4 regions of the Nonomuraea sp. MTCD27 genome follow, and region 1 is predicted to be linked to each of the others. Evidence: riboswitches for the same ligand, from Rfam matches in the RefSeq annotation. Region 1 holds a riboswitch; each other region holds the start of a gene.
What was found. Region 1 has a riboswitch for thiamine pyrophosphate ahead of ACBJ59_RS06225 (FAD-dependent oxidoreductase). Riboswitches for the same ligand answer to the same signal wherever they lie in the genome.
Positions count from the first base shown of each region.

Region 2: linked by a shared signal. The riboswitch ahead of thiC (phosphomethylpyrimidine synthase ThiC) and the one ahead of ACBJ59_RS06225 (FAD-dependent oxidoreductase) in region 1 are both predicted to bind thiamine pyrophosphate.
Region 3: linked by a shared signal. The riboswitch ahead of ACBJ59_RS12630 (purine-cytosine permease family protein) and the one ahead of ACBJ59_RS06225 (FAD-dependent oxidoreductase) in region 1 are both predicted to bind thiamine pyrophosphate.
Region 4: linked by a shared signal. The riboswitch ahead of thiD (bifunctional hydroxymethylpyrimidine kinase/phosphomethylpyrimidine kinase) and the one ahead of ACBJ59_RS06225 (FAD-dependent oxidoreductase) in region 1 are both predicted to bind thiamine pyrophosphate.

Region 1 is NZ_JBGNUW010000002.1:366,273-370,005, reverse strand. It holds gene thiE (thiamine phosphate synthase) at 1-534, opposite strand, end outside; gene ACBJ59_RS06235 (Rv2175c family DNA-binding protein) at 512-886, opposite strand; gene ACBJ59_RS06230 (NAD(P)/FAD-dependent oxidoreductase) at 917-2,080, opposite strand; TPP riboswitch at 2,139-2,255, shown strand; gene ACBJ59_RS06225 (FAD-dependent oxidoreductase) at 2,245-3,429, shown strand; gene thiS (sulfur carrier protein ThiS) at 3,426-3,626, shown strand; gene ACBJ59_RS06215 (thiazole synthase) at 3,619-3,733, shown strand, end outside.
Region 2 is NZ_JBGNUW010000009.1:275,846-279,578, reverse strand. It holds gene thiC (phosphomethylpyrimidine synthase ThiC) at 1-1,522, opposite strand, end outside; TPP riboswitch at 1,515-1,627, opposite strand; gene ACBJ59_RS27040 (hypothetical protein) at 1,718-2,068, shown strand; gene ACBJ59_RS27035 (universal stress protein) at 2,081-2,914, shown strand; gene ACBJ59_RS27030 (cellulose binding domain-containing protein) at 2,950-3,733, shown strand, end outside.
Region 3 is NZ_JBGNUW010000004.1:114,623-118,355, forward strand. It holds gene ACBJ59_RS12625 (methylated-DNA--[protein]-cysteine S-methyltransferase) at 1-370, shown strand, start outside; gene ACBJ59_RS12630 (purine-cytosine permease family protein) at 330-1,667, opposite strand; TPP riboswitch at 1,658-1,770, opposite strand; gene ACBJ59_RS12635 (hypothetical protein) at 2,027-2,215, shown strand; gene ACBJ59_RS12640 (hypothetical protein) at 2,295-2,717, shown strand; gene ACBJ59_RS12645 (rhodanese-like domain-containing protein) at 2,949-3,272, opposite strand; gene ACBJ59_RS12650 (winged helix-turn-helix transcriptional regulator) at 3,269-3,688, opposite strand.
Region 4 is NZ_JBGNUW010000024.1:23,767-27,499, reverse strand. It holds gene ACBJ59_RS49130 (DNA polymerase domain-containing protein) at 1-553, opposite strand, end outside; gene ACBJ59_RS49125 (histidine phosphatase family protein) at 614-1,255, shown strand; TPP riboswitch at 1,272-1,367, shown strand; gene thiD (bifunctional hydroxymethylpyrimidine kinase/phosphomethylpyrimidine kinase) at 1,361-2,164, shown strand; gene ACBJ59_RS49115 (TenA family protein) at 2,259-2,927, shown strand; gene ACBJ59_RS49110 (carbon starvation CstA family protein) at 2,931-3,733, opposite strand, start outside.

The DNA of each region.
Region 1 (3,733 bases):
CACCTCGTCGAGGTTGGCGAGGTCGATGCCGCCGATCCCGAACCACGGCCGCGACGTCCCCAGCGACGCCACATGCCTGAGCAGCGGCGGGCCGGGGGCCGGGCGGCCCGGCTTGGTGGGCGTGGGCCAGACGGGGCCGCAGCAGAAGTAGTCGACGCCCTCCTCCACGGCCGCGGCGGAAGCCTCGGCGGCGGAGTGGGTGGACCGTCCGATGACGATGTCGTCGCCGAGTATCTCTCGCGCGACCGTCACGGGAAGGTCGTCCTGCCCCAGGTGGAGCACGTCGGGCCGGGCGGCGTAGGCGATGTCCGCCCGGTCGTTGACGGCCAGCAGCTTGCCGTGCCGGTCGCAGGCGTCGCGGAAGATCTCGAGGAGCGCGAGTTCTTCGCGAGCCTCCAGGCCCTTCTCCCGCAGCTGGATGATGTCCACGCCCCCGGCCAGCACCGAATCGAGGAACTCTGCCAGGTCGCCGCGGTCGCGGCGGCCGTCTGTGCAGAGATAGAGGCGGGCCTCAGAAAGCGAGGGCTTGGGCACGCCGCTTGACCTCGGTATGACGGCCGGCCTTGATCGCCTCTATGGGCGATCCGGGCAGCGACTCGTCTGGGGTGAAGAGCCAGCGCAGCGACTCGACATCGTCGTAGCCGGCGTCCTGCAACACGGTCAGCGTGCCGGGCAGGCCCTTCATCACGTCCTTCCCATCGAGGAACACCGCGGGCACCTGTGGCCCGCCGCTCCCGCGGCGCACGCCGAGGAGCTTGTGGTCCTTGAGGAGCTGCTTGGCCCGCCCGATCGAAAGGTCAAGGCGCGAGGCCACTTCGGGGAGCGTGAGCCACTCGTCGACGAGCTGCTCGGTCTCCCGGTCGATCTGTGCAACAGAAAGCGTCACGAAACCACAACTACCACATGCCGTCCTTGCTCAAACAACACAATCCCGTAGGGGGACTTGTGGATCTACCAGGCGTTCCGCGTCGAGGCGGTGGCCCGCCTCGATGATCCGCCGCCCCTGTACGAGATCGCGCGGCCGGTCCACGGCGAGCACCGCGGCGAGGGTGTCGCCGGCGGTGAGCCAGACGGCCGACCACTTGCCCTCGGGCTCTCCTCGATAGACCAGCCGTTCCCCCGCGGGGTGGTGGCCGGAGTATTGCACCATGTGCCCGAACTGCTCGGACCAGAAGTATGGCACCGGATCGTACACGGCTTCCTCCCCCAGCAGTGTCGCGGCGGCGACCTCGGGGGCGTTGAGCGCGGTGTCCCAGTGTTCCACCCTGAGCCTGACCTGCCAGCGGCGCGACCACCAGGCGGCGCAGTCGCCCACGGCGACCGTGTTCGGGAGCGAGGCGCGCAGGTGCTCGTCGGTGACGACGCCGTTGTGGAGGTCGATGTCGGCGCCGGCCAGCCATTCGACCGCCGGGCGCACGCCGATGCCGGTGACGACCGCGTGGGCCTCGACGAACTCGCCGCCCACCAGCCGCACGCCACCCTCGTCCACGGAGTCGACCATGGTGCCGAGCCGCAGGTCGATGCCGTCGTACCAGCGCTCGGTGCGGGCCCCGATCTCGGTGCCGACGGCGGTCGCGAGCGGGGTCTCGGCGGACTCGATCACCGTCACCTCGCAGCCGGCGCGGCGGGCCGCCGTGGCCACCTCCGCGCCGATCCAGCCGGCGCCGACGATGGCGAGGCGGGCGCCGGGGACGAGCATGGCCCTGAGCTCGTGGGCGTCGTCGATGGTGCGCAGCACGTGCTGGGGGCCGTCGCCGGGCAGCCTGATCGGCTCGGCGCCGGTGGCGATGACCAGGCTGTCGTAGCCGATCTCGCCCTCGGTGGTCTCCACGACGCCCTCGCGCAGCGACTTGGCGCTGACGCCGGGCCAGAAGTCGACGCCCATGGACTCGAGGTCGGTCTCGACGTAGCTGGAGTCGGCGTCGCCGGCCAGGACGGCCTTGGACAGGGGCGGGCGGTCGTAGGGGCGGTGGCGCTCCTGGCCCACCAGGGTGATCCGGCCGTCGAACCCGCGCCCGCGCAGTGCCTCGACCGTACGCACTCCGGCCAGGCCCGCTCCCACCACCACGACATGCTTCACGTTGATGACCATAACGGGGGCGGTGCGTGGACGTCGCACCGAGGCCGTAGGCTGTGGACGTAAGACGCGCGGGAGTCCGGCCGTAACCGGGCTGAGAGGAAGGCTGCACCGGGCCTTCGACCGCAAGACACCTGATCCGGATCATGCCGGCGAAGGGAGCGCATGTGGACGTGATCGTGGGTGGCGGGGTCGTCGGGCTTTCCGTCGCCTGGCGGATGGCCCGTGAGGGGCGGCAGGTCACCGTGGTCGACCCGGCTCCGGGCACGGGTGCCTCGCACGCGGCGGCGGGGATGCTGGCCCCGGTCAGCGAGGTGACCTACACCGAGGCGCCGCTGCTGCGGCTGGGGATGGCCTCGCTGCGCCGCTGGCCCGCCTTCGCCGCCGAGCTCTCCGCCGACGCCGGCCTGGACGAAGCCGCCGGACCGGGCGCGGAGCAGGGGCCGAACCGGCCGGACGCGGGGCAGGGGCCGAACCGGCCCGGCGCGGGGCGAGGGCTGGATCTCCGGTCGGACGGGACGCTCGACGTGGCGTTCGGGGCCGACGACCTGGCGGCGCTGGACGAGCTGGCGGCGTTCATGGACAAGCTGGGCCTGCCGGTCGAGCGGCTGACCGGGCGGGAGTGCCGTCGGCTGGAGCCGATGCTGGCACCCTCCGTGCGCGGCGGGCTGCTGGCGGCCGGTGACGCCTGGGTCGACCCGCGCCGCGTGACGGCGGCGCTGCTGGCCGCCCTGGAACGGAGGGGCGTGCCGCTGGTCAGGGCCCGCGCGACGGGGCTGCTGCGCGAGGGCGGGCGCGAAGGTGGGGCGGTCACGGGCGTGCGCCTGGACGGCGACCCCGCCGAGCTGCGGGCCGAGCGGGTCGTCGTGGCGGCCGGGGCCTGGAGCGCCGAGCTGGCCGAGGTGCCGGTGCGGCCGGTCAAGGGGCAGATCATGCGGTTGCGCTCGCCGCAGCCGCTGCTCGGCCGGTGCGTACGCGGAACCGTGCACGGCTCGTACGTCTACCTGGTCCCCCGGGGCGACGGCGAGCTGGTGGTCGGGGCCACGCAGGAGGAGCTGGGATTCGACACCCGGGTGACCGCCGGCGGGCTCTACGAGCTGCTGCGGGACGCCAGGGAGCTGGTGCCGGGCGTCACCGAGCTGGAGGTCGCCGACGTGGTGGCGGGGCTGCGGCCGGGGACACCGGACAACCTGCCGGTCATCGGGCCGAGCGGGACACCGGGGCTGGCGTTCGCGACCGGGCACCACCGGGGCGGCGTGCTGCTGGCCCCGCTCACGACGGCCATCCTGCTGGGCGAGGAGAGCGAGCTGGCGGCCCTGTGCACGCCGGAGAGATTTCGGGAAATTTCATGATTGTTACCATCAACGGGGCCGCGCACAAGGTGGTCGACGGCATCACCGTGGCGCAGGCCGTACGCATATTGACCGCGGTCACCACCGGAGTGGCCGTGGCCGTGAACGACGAGGTGGTCACGCGCGGCGCCTGGGACTCGACGGCGCTGCGCGACCGTGACCGCGTGGAGGTTCTGACGGCGGTGCAAGGTGGATGATCTGATCATCGCCGGGGAGAAGTTCTCCTCCCGGCTCATCATGGGGACCGGCGGCGCGCCCTCGCTGGAGGTGCTCGACCAGGCGCTGGCGGCGTCGGGGACCGAGC
Region 2 (3,733 bases), on a different contig from region 1:
CGCGCTGCCGGAACTCGGCCGACTTCTCCGCGAAGCCCGCCTCCCGGATGTCGTGGCTGATCCGCATCGAGCAGAACTTGGGCCCGCACATCGAGCAGAAGTGCGCGGTCTTGGCAGGTGCGGCGGGCAGCGTCTCATCGTGGAAGGACCGCGCCGTGTCGGGGTCGAGCGAGAGGTCGAACTGGTCCTCCCAGCGGAACTCGAACCGCGCGTCCGACAGCGCGTCGTCCCACGCCTGCGCCTGCGGGTGCCCCTTGGCCAGGTCGGCGGCGTGGGCGGCGATCTTGTACGTGATCACGCCGGTCTTGACGTCGTCCTTGTCCGGCAGGCCGAGGTGCTCCTTGGGGGTGACGTAGCAGAGCATGGCGGTGCCGAACCAGCCGATCATGGCGGCCCCGATGCCCGAGGTGATGTGGTCGTATCCGGGGGCGATGTCCGTCACCAGCGGGCCCAGCGTGTAGAACGGAGCGTCGTCGCAGAGCTCGCGCTGCAGGTCCACGTTCTCCTTGATCTTGTGCATGGGCACGTGCCCGGGGCCCTCGATCATCACCTGGACGTCGTGCTCACGCGCGATCGCGGTCAGCTCCCCCAGCGTGCGCAGCTCGGCGAACTGGGCCTCGTCGTTGGCGTCGGCGATCGAGCCGGGCCTGAGCCCGTCGCCGAGCGAGAACGACACGTCGTAGCGGGCCAGGATTTCGCACATCTCGGCAAAGTTCTCGTACAGGAAGCTCTCGCGGTGGTGCGCCAGGCACCAGGCGGCCATGATCGAGCCCCCGCGCGAGACGATCCCGGTCTTGCGGCGGGCGGTGAGCGGCACGAACTCCAGCCGCACCCCCGCGTGCACGGTCACGTAGTCGACGCCCTGCTCGCACTGCTCGACCAGCGTGTCGCGGTAGACCTCCCACGACAGCGCCTCCGGCCGGCCCTTGACCTTCTCCAGCGCCTGGTAGATGGGCACGGTGCCGACCGGGACGGGCGAGTTGCGCAGGATCCACTCGCGCGTCTCGTGGATGTCGTCGCCGGTGGACAGGTCCATGATCGTGTCGGCGCCCCAGCGCGTGGCCCAGGTCATCTTCTCGACCTCCTCCTCGATGGAGGAGGTCACGGCGGAGTTGCCGATGTTGGCGTTGATCTTCACCAGGAAGTTGCGGCCGATGATCATCGGCTCGGACTCGGGGTGGTTGACGTTCGCGGGGATGATGGCCCGGCCCGCCGCGACCTCCTGCCGGACGAACTCGGGGGTGACGCCCTCGCGCACGGCCACGAACTCCATCTCCCTGGTCACCAGCCCGCGCCGGGCGCAGGCGACCTGCGTGACCGGCTCGCCCGCCGCCCCGCGCTCGTGGATCCACCCCTCGCGCAGGCGCGGCAGCCCCTGCCGGAGGTCGGGCCGGAAGGACGGGTCGGTGTACGGGCCCGAGGTGTCGTACAGCGTCACCGCCGAGCCGTCGGACAGCCGCACCTCGCGCATCGGCACGCGCAGGTCGCCGTGGTAGATCTTGGTGAAGCGCGCGTCAGTCATCGCGCAAACTCCCTTCGCCGGCATTACCCGGAGCAGGTTCTGGCGGTCGGCGGCTGTCAGCCGTCCTCTCAGCCCGGTCTCCACCGGGCTCCCGCGTTGGACGGCGAAGATCGTACCCAGATGTGCCCCCGGCCGAAACCCGCGCGGCGAGGTTTGACGAGCGCCCTCGGCGGTAGGCTCCCCATCAGGGGAAACATGAAGAGAATCGCCGCTGTCGCAGGACTACTCGTCGTGATGGCCGCGTCCGGCGCCACCGCCGCCGCCGGGGACGGCATCGATCAGCACGAAGTAAGCCAGGAACAGTACGACACCCTGATCGCCCAGTGCCGCTACGCCGACACCGGGAAGGCGAAATGCCGGGCCGCGGTCAGAGAGATGTACCGCGTCGGCAGAACCGACAGAAGCCTCGACTGCCGGTCCTACTCCGGCGTGACCGTCTGCGGCACGCTGCGGCTCAGCAGGTCCGAACGCGCGTGCGTCCGTGACTCGGAGGCCCAGGGGCTGCCGTTCCGCCGCGCCGAGGTGGAATGCTACGCGCTGTCCTGAGGGGGCTGGGACGTGATCATCGTAGGGGTGGACGGCTCCCGCACCGGCCTTGAGGCGGCCGGGTGGGCCGCGGCCGAGGCGGAGCTGCGCCAGGCGCCGCTGACCGTCGCGCACGCCGTACCGAAGTGGGTGTGCGAGCAGGGCGCCGTCCGCTACGCCGAGGTGGCCCGGTGGATGCGCGACGGCGCGAACACGGTGCTCACCTCGGCGGAGGAGCGGGCCCGCCGGGAGTGGCCGCAGGTGCGGGTGGAGGGCGTCCTGCTGCCCGGCGATCCCCGCTCCGCGCTGGTCAAGGCGTCCGAGGGGGCCGAGCTGCTGGTCGTCGGCAGCCGCGGGATCGGCGGCGTCCGGGGGTTGCTGGTCGGGTCGGTCGCGTACGGAGTGTCCGCGCACGCGCGTACGAACGTCGTACTGATCCACGGGCGCCCCGACACCCCGCGCGGCGAGATCGTGGCCGGGACCGACGGCTCGCCCGGCGCCGGGCGGGCACTGGAGTTCGCCTTCCACGAGGCCGAGCTGCGCGGCGCCCGGCTGCACGCCGTACAGGCGTGGGCCTGGCCGCACGTGAGCGGCTTCGAGCCGGCCGACCGCGAGAGCGAGCAGGACACGCTGCGGAGGTTGAAGGAGTCGCTGACCGCGCACCGGGAGCGGCATCCCGGGGTGGACGTGGTGGCGGAGGTCGTCCACGGGCACCCCATGGAGGTGCTCAAGGAGGCCGCTTCCGGCGCCGACCTGCTCGTGGTCGGCTCGCGCGGGCACGGCCAGCTCGCGGGCATGCTCATCGGCTCGATCAGCCAGGCCCTGCTCCACCACGCCCCCTGCCCCCTGGCCGTGGTCCGCGCCTGAAAGTTACATGCGTCGCCCCAGGTCACGCCCCCGCGATGATCGTCTCCCTTTCCGCCGCGAGCCCGCGCTCCTACGATCTGCGCAGGCTACGACGGGAGCAGACGATGCCCAAGACCGGCGCCGCGCTGGCCGCGATGCTGGCCCTGGCCGCCGCGGTGTTGTTCGCCACCACCGCGTCGGCCGGCGCCGCCGCCACCAGGATCATGCCCCTGGGCGACTCGATCACCGGATCCCCCGGCTGCTGGCGGGCCCTGCTCTGGAACCGCCTCCAGAGCACCGGCCACACGAACGTCGACTTCGTCGGCACCCTCCCGCCCCAGGGCTGCGGGGTCGCGCACGACGGCGACAACGAGGGCCACGGCGGCTACCTCGCCACCAACATCGCCGGCCAGAACCTGCTGCCCGGCTGGCTCTCCGCCACCCGGCCCGACGTCGTGCTGATGCACCTGGGCACCAACGACGTGTGGAGCAACATCGCGCCGGCGACGATCCTCGGCTCGTTCACCACGCTCGTCAACCAGATGCGGGCGAGCAACCCCGGCATGAAGATCCTCGTCGCCAAGATCATCCCGATGAACCCGTCCTCCTGCGCGGACTGCGCCCAGCGGGCCGTGAACTTCAACAACGCCATCCCCGCCTGGGCCGCGGCCACCAGCACCGCGCAGTCGCCGATCACGGTGGTGGACCAGTGGACGGGCTTCAGCACGGCCACCGACACCTACGACGGGGTGCACCCGAACGCCGCGGGCGACCAGAAGATGTCCGACAAGTGGTACCCGCCCCTGGTCGAGGCACTGTCCGGCACCGCCACGCCCACCG
Region 3 (3,733 bases), on a different contig from region 1:
GCCCGACGCGCGACGCCTCGACCCGGTGCGCAGGGAGCTCGACGCCTACTTCTCGGGGCGGCTGCGCGCGTTCGCCACGCCGGTGGACCTGACGCTGGCCACGACTTTCGCGCGCACGGTGCTGCAGAAGACCATGGCGGTCCCCTATGGCACCACCACCACGCTGGAGCAGATCGGCGAGAGCATCGGCCGGCCGCGCGCGCTGCGGGCGATCGGCAACGCGCTGGCCTCCAACCCCATCTGCGTGATCGTGCCCTGCCACCGGGTGGTGCGCGAGGACGGCGCGCTCGGCGACTACGCGGGGGGCGCGGCCGCCAAGCAGCACCTGCTCAACGTCGAGCGGCGGACCGCCGGGCCAGCAGCCCGATGAGCAGCGTCACCAGCGCGGCCACCAAGGCACCGCCCAGGGCGCCGTTCATCCACGGCTGCCGGACGAAGCCGAGGACCTCGCGCACGCCCGCCCACCACGCGTCCCACTGGGGGATCGTCGGCGTCGAGGTCGTCAGCCAGTAGGCGGCGAAGCCCAGCGCCCACGGCACCAGCATCGACCAGCGCGAGGGCGCGTCCTCCGCGGTGTTCCAGCCCGTGCCGCGGCGCAGCAGGAAGTAGTCCACGGCGAGCACCGCGAACATCGGCACGAACACCGCCCCGATCAGGCCGAGGAACACCCCGTACGAGGTGACGTCCACCAGCAGGGCGATCACCACGGTGAGCACGCCGATGCCGACGGAGAAGACGCGCCGGTCCATCCGCGGCATCAGGTTCTGCAGCGAGACCGTGGTGGAGTAGACGTTGGCGAAGGACTGGTCGGTCTCGCGCAGGACCAGGATGCCGAAGAACAGCGCGCCCAGCGGCACCGCCACGAACGGCCCGAACACCGACGTCTGGTCGGCCTGCACCCCGGCGGCGCCCGCGAGGGCCACCGCGTACACGCCCAGCCCCAGACACGCCACCTGGGCCAGGGTGTATCCGCCGACCACGCCGGTGAAGGCGGCCCTGCTGGAGCGCGAGTGGCGGGCGAAGTCGGCGGCCATCGGCACCCAGGACACCGAGAGCGCGATCACGTAGTCGACCGCGGCGGGGAAGGCCGTCCAGCTCCCGCCCTCCGGGGAGGGGGCGTCGCGCAGGAAGAACACCGTGAACCAGATCATCGCGATGATCACGCCGACGGTGACGTACCGGCGCAGCAGCCGGATCGACCCGAGCGGCCAGATCGTCAGCGCGGTGGTCAGCACCCCCGCCACGACCACCCACACCTGGTACGGCACCGAGCCGAAGATCGCGGTGGCACCCTTCGCGATCACCCAGAGCTCGAAGGCCCCCCAGCCGATCATCTGCACGATGTTCAGCACCGTGGGCACGTAGGAGATCCTGGCCCCGAACAGCCCGCGCAGCAGCACCATCGCCGGCTGCCCGGTCTGCGTGCCGGGGATGGCGGACAGGCCCACCATGGCGGTGCCGATCAGGCTGCCCACCACCGTGGCCACCAGCACCGCGGCCAGGCTGAGCGGGGCGTCGCCGAGCGGGTTGAGCAGGAGCAGGGCTCCGGAGAAGCCGAGGAGGCTGACCCCGAGGTTCGCCCAGAGAGCGCCCTGGTCGAGCACGCCGAGGGTCTTCGGCGGGCGGCCTTCGAGGGTCAGCGGAACTTCTTCGACGCCATGCGTCATCGCACACTCCCTACGCCGGCATTACCCGGACAGGTTCATGCGGTCGGCAGCAGCAGTAGCTACCCTCTCAGCCTGGTTGCCCCAAGCTCCCGCGGGGGTTGGTACACGAAGCCGGGATCATCCCAGCTCGCGCCCCCATGATGCACCATTCGTCCTAGATCGGCCACCACCGGGTAGCTGCCATCGCGCCCTCGGGAGAGTCCGTGCAGGTCCGCAGGACGAACAGCTGGCCTCTCGCACCGCGTCGGCGGGCTGCCCACGCACGCATTCTCCAAGCCACGCTGTACATCACTGCCGGGCGACCAGGCATATTCCCGGCATATTCCACGGTGCTGCCGAGGAGTGCAACGATCGCTCCGGTGAACCTCGGGCCGTATTCCACCCCCCTGGAACCAGGCGAGGCGACCCTGACCCGCCCGGGTGTGGCCGGAAAGCCCATCGTCATCAGAGACGACGACATCCGGCACCCCGGCGCCACCTGTGCGGTGCTCACCGCCTTCGAAGACGTCACCTCGCACGTCTCCCCCGCGGCCACGCGGGAGAGCTGAAGTTCACGTTCCACGGCCAACCGAACCAACCGAGACATCTCTTGCTGGAGGACTGTTGAAGACACGCATTCTGGGCGCCGTGCTGGGAATCGCAGCGTTGAGCGGGCTGCTGGTGGCAAGCCCGGCGCAGGCGGCCGACGGAGTGTCCTCCGCCCGCGTGGAAAACCCGGACAGAGCCGGCGCCGGGTACGTCCGGACGACCGTCGACTTCGTCAGCCGGACGAGGGTCGTCTTTCGGAACTTCACGGTGCGCGACATCTGCCCCGCTGACAACCATGGGGTGCGGGCCCAGATGGAGTGGACGCACACCGACCTGACCACCGGGTACAGCGCCTGGAAGGTGGACACCAGCTGCGGCTCCCACGGCACCAACTTCGGAAACTTCGTCCGCACCGGCCCCAAACCCATACGGGTGGTCCGCGTGAGGGTGTGCATCTACAAGCGATCAGGCCAGCACCTGGCTTGCGACTACAGCCTGTCCCGAGACAACCAGTACACCTGAGCCGCTGACGCTCAGGCTCTCAGCTGGTCGGCGTAGGCGGTAACCGAAGGCGTCGGCGAGCAGGGCGAGTTCGCCGTGACCGGAAGCGAAGCTGGAACGTACGCCGCCGGCCTGCCGAGCTCGGCCTCGCCGTCGGAGGAGAAGGCGGCGTGGATGGTGAATCTCGCGCTGCAACTACTCGAAGGCGATCTCCATCGACCGGGCCCGGTGCCGCACCGCGGTAACGCCGCCTCATGCCACGAAGGGCTCCTGGCCCGTCTCGCTGACCATCGGCCGGCGCGCGGACTCCCACGACTGCATGCCGCCCCCGACGTTGACCGCGTCGCGCCCGAGCTGGTTGAGCCAGGCCGCGACCTGCAGCGAACGGCCGCCCACCCGGCACACGACGTAGACCGTCCGGTCGCCGGGCACCTCGTCGACCCGGCCCTGGATCTGCGTCATGGGGATGTGCACGGCTTCGGGCGCGTGCCCGGCCAGCCATTCGTCCTGCTCACGGACGTCGAGCAGGTAAGCGTCGGCGGGAACGGCGTTGGCCTCGATCTCAGGAACGGTCATGGCTCCATCATCTCGCGCCGCGAGTCGTAGGCCGCACGCGCCTCCGCGATCTCCGCCTGGTGCTCCTCGGTCCACGTGACCAGGGACTTGATGGTCTGGTGCAGCGTACGGCCGAGCGGCGTCAGCGCGTAGTCCACCCGGGGCGGCACCACGGGGTGAACCGTGCGGGTGACCAGGCCGTCGCGTTCGAGCTGGCGCAGGGTGACGCTGAGCATGCGCTGGCTGACGCCGTCGATCTCGCGGCGGAGCTGGGTGAAGCGCAGGCTCTGGCAGTCGAGCAGGGCGATCACCAGCAGCGACCACTTGTCCGCGATGCGGTCGAGGATCTGCCGGACCTCGCAGTCCTCGCGGGTGTCCCACTGGCGTACGTCGTAGTCGTCGTCCACGGTGCCTTCGCAGTAACTGAGTGATCTCAAAGTGCCGTCTTCCACGACATTTCATCCTGGCCCATGATGTGGACG
Region 4 (3,733 bases), on a different contig from region 1:
CCGCCAGGTCGTCCGGCGCCGTGCCCTCGGCCACGGGCACGAACACGTGCACGCCCTTCGCCCCGCTGGTCTTCACCGCCCCGCTCAGCCCGGCGTCGTCGAGGGCCTGGCGGACGAGGAAGGCGCCGCGCACGGCCAGCGAGAAGGAGTCGTCGTGCTCCGGCGGGTCGAGGTCGAGGATCATGTGGGTGGGGTGGTCGCCGACGAACAGCGCCGGGTGGTATTCCACCGCCCGCTGGTTCGCGAACCACAGCAGCGTCCTGCGGTCGTCGCACAGCGCGTACGTCACCTGCCGGCGCGACGCGTCCGCCCACATGGACACCGAGCGCACCCAGTCGGGGGCGTATTTGGGCAGGTTCTTCTGCACGAACGGCTCCTGGCCCGGGCGCACGCGGATGACCGAGAGCGCGCGGTCGCGCAGGACCGGGAGGATGCGGTCGCGGACCGCGTCGAGGTAGTCGACCAGGTCGCGCTTGGTGGCGCCGGCACCGTCGAACAACGGCTGGTCGAGGTTGGTCAGGGCGACCCCGTCGCGCGTCTCATCAGCGGCCACCCGCCCTACGATGCCGACACTCGAACGTGTGGTCAACATTCGCGGGCCACAATGATCCCCATGACGCGTCTCCTCTACCTCACCCGGCACGGCGAGGCCACCCCGGACGAGAGCGGCCTGACGGACGCCGGCCGCCGCCAGGCCGCGCTGCTCGGCGAGCGGCTCCGCGGCGTCCCGCTGGCCGCCGTCCACCACGGGCCGCTCCCCCGGGCCGCCGAGACCGCCCGCCTGATCGGCGAGCACCTCCCCGGCGTCCCGCTGCGCGTGTCGGAGGCCGCCGGCGACTACGTGCCGTACCTGCCGGCCAGGGAGGAGCTGCCCCCCGAGTACGCCGACCACTTCCTCGGCTTCCTCGCCCGGTTCCCCGGGGCGGAGCCGAAGCTGGCCCGCGAGGCCCTCGACCTGTTCACCGGCCCAGTGGGCGGAACGGCGGACACGACGGTGGACGAGACGGTGGACGAGACGGTGGACGAGACCCGCCACGAGCTCGTGGTCACGCACAACTTCCTGATCGGCTGGCTGGTCCGCGCCGCCCAGGACGCCCCCGAGTGGCGCTGGCTCGGGCTCAACCACGCCAACGCCGCCCTGACCGCCATCCGCTACGCCCCCGGCCGGCCGCCCTCGCTGCTCTTCTTCAACGACATGGGTCACCTTCCCGTGGAGCTGCGCTGGACCGGCTTCCCCCCGGAGCTGCGCGGCTGAGCGCCTGTTACAGTGGGCCACTGACGCGGGGTGCCCGGAGACCCGGGCTGAGATCACACCCGTCGAACCTGATCTAGTTCGCACTAGCGAAGGGACGTCATCTCGGTGAGCGACGCACCCAGAGTCCTGTCCATCGCGGGCACCGACCCCAGCGGCGGCGCCGGCATCCAGGGCGATCTGAAGACCTTCTCCGCGCTCGGCGCCTACGGCATGACGGTCGTCACGGCGCTGGTCGCGCAGACCACCACGGGCGTGACCGGCATCCACGAGGTGCCGGCCGAGTTCGTCGCCGCCCAGCTCGACACGCTGCTGACCGACGTGCCGGCGGACGCCGTGAAGATCGGCATGCTGGGCACCGCGCCGCTGATCAAGGCGGTGGCGGCGGCACTGGACACGTACCGGCCGCCTTTCGTCGTGCTCGACCCCGTGATGGTGGCCAAGAGCGGCGACCGGCTGCTGCCGGCCGACGCCGTGGCCGAGCTGCGCGAGACGCTGCTGCCCCGCGCCGACCTGATCACGCCCAACCTGCCCGAGGCGGCGGACCTGCTCGGCGAGGAGCCGGCCCGCGGCCTGTCCGAGATGCACGGGCAGGCGCGGCGGCTGCGCGCGCTGGGCGCCCGGCAGGTGCTGCTCAAGGGCGGCCACCTGGACGGCGACACCTGCGTGGACGTGCTGGCCACGCCCGAGGGCGTGATCGAGCTGGCCGCGCCCCGCGTGGACACCCGCAACACCCACGGCACCGGCTGCACGCTGTCCTCGGCCATCGCGGCGCTGCGCCCCCGCCACGACGACTGGCCGGGCGCGGTGCGGGCGGCGAAGACCTACCTGACGGAGGCGCTGCGCGCGGCCGACACGCTCGGCGTCGGGCACGGCCACGGCCCCGTCCACCACTTCCACGCCATCTGGTGAGCACGCTCCCGAAGACTGCGCTCTCCGAAGACTGCGCCCCAAACCTGCGCCCCCCAGATTGCCGCCCCCAGATTGCCGTTCCCAAGGAGACGCGATGTTCTGCGATGACATCTGGCAGCGCACGGCCGAGCTGATGCGCGCCATCCACGAGCACCCCTTCCTCGTCGCGCTCGGCGACGGCACCCTCGACCCCGACCGGTTCGGCTTCTACATCGTGCAGGACGCCCGCTACCTGGAGGCGTTCTCCAAGGCGCTGGCCACGGCGTCCGTGCGGGCGACCGACCCCGCCGACGCGGCGTTCTGGGCCCAGAGCGCGCACACCGCGCTGGCCGCCGAGCGCATGCTGCACGCCGGCTACGCCGAGGAGCTCGGCGCCGACGCCAAGGGCCTGGCGACGTCGCCGACGTGCCTGGCGTACGCGTCGTTCCTGCAGGCCACGGCGCTCACCGCGCCCTACCCGGTGATCGCGGCGGCGGTGCTGCCGTGCTTCTGGATCTACCAGGACGTCGGTACGGCGCTGCTGAAGTACGCCACCCCGGAGCACCCGTACGTCAAGTGGATCTCCACCTACGCGGACCCGGCCTTCGCGGCCTCCGTCGAGCAGGCCAAGGGCATCGCCGACCGGCTCGCCGCCGCCGCCGACCCGGCCACCCGCGAGGCCATGGGAGAGGCCTACGGCCGGGCGGCGGCGTACGAGTGGATGTTCTGGGACAGCGCCTGGCGGCGCGAGACCTGGCCGACGGAGCGGTGGCTCGCGCCCTGACGATCACGGCGCCTTGGCCATCATCTCCTTCTCCTCGCGGGTGGCGATGAGCCCGGCCGGGGCGAGGATCTTGGACTCCTCGAACGGCGCCTCCGTGTCCGGCAGCGGCTCCCGCGTCCTGATCGCCTTGATCCACACGCGCGCCGCGTCGAGGATCACCACGATGATCAGGATGGCGAACAGCGCCGCCAGGACGCCGTCGACGGTGGAGTTGATCACGATCTGCTGCATCGCGCCGGTCGTCTTGGCGGGCGCGAGGAGCTGTCCCTGGTCGAGCGCCGTCTGATAGCGGTCACGCTGGGCGAAGAAGCCGAGCGTGGGGTCGGTCGAGAACACCTTCTGGTAGCTGGCGGTCAGCGTGACCGCCACGTCCCAGGCCAGGGGCACCCCCGTCACCCAGGCCCACTTGAGCCGGCCGCTCTTGATCAGCAGGGTCGTGGCCACGGTGAGCGCGACGGCCGCCAGGAGCTGGTTGGCGATGCCGAACAGCGGGAAGAGCTGGTTGATGCCGCCGAGCGGGTCGTTGACGCCCTGGTAGAGGAAATATCCCCAGGCCGCCACGACCACGGCGCTGGAGGCGACCAGCCCCGGCCACCAGCTCACCCGCGCGATCGGCTTCCACAGGTTGCCCAGCGTGTCCTGGAGCATGAACCGCCCCACCCGCGTCCCGGCGTCGACGGTGGTGAGGATGAACAGCGCCTCGAACATGATCGCGAAGTGGTACCAGAACGCCTGCAGCCCCGCTCCCCCGAGGAACCCGGAGAAGATCTGCGAGATGCCCACCGCCAGCGTGGGCGCGCCGCCCG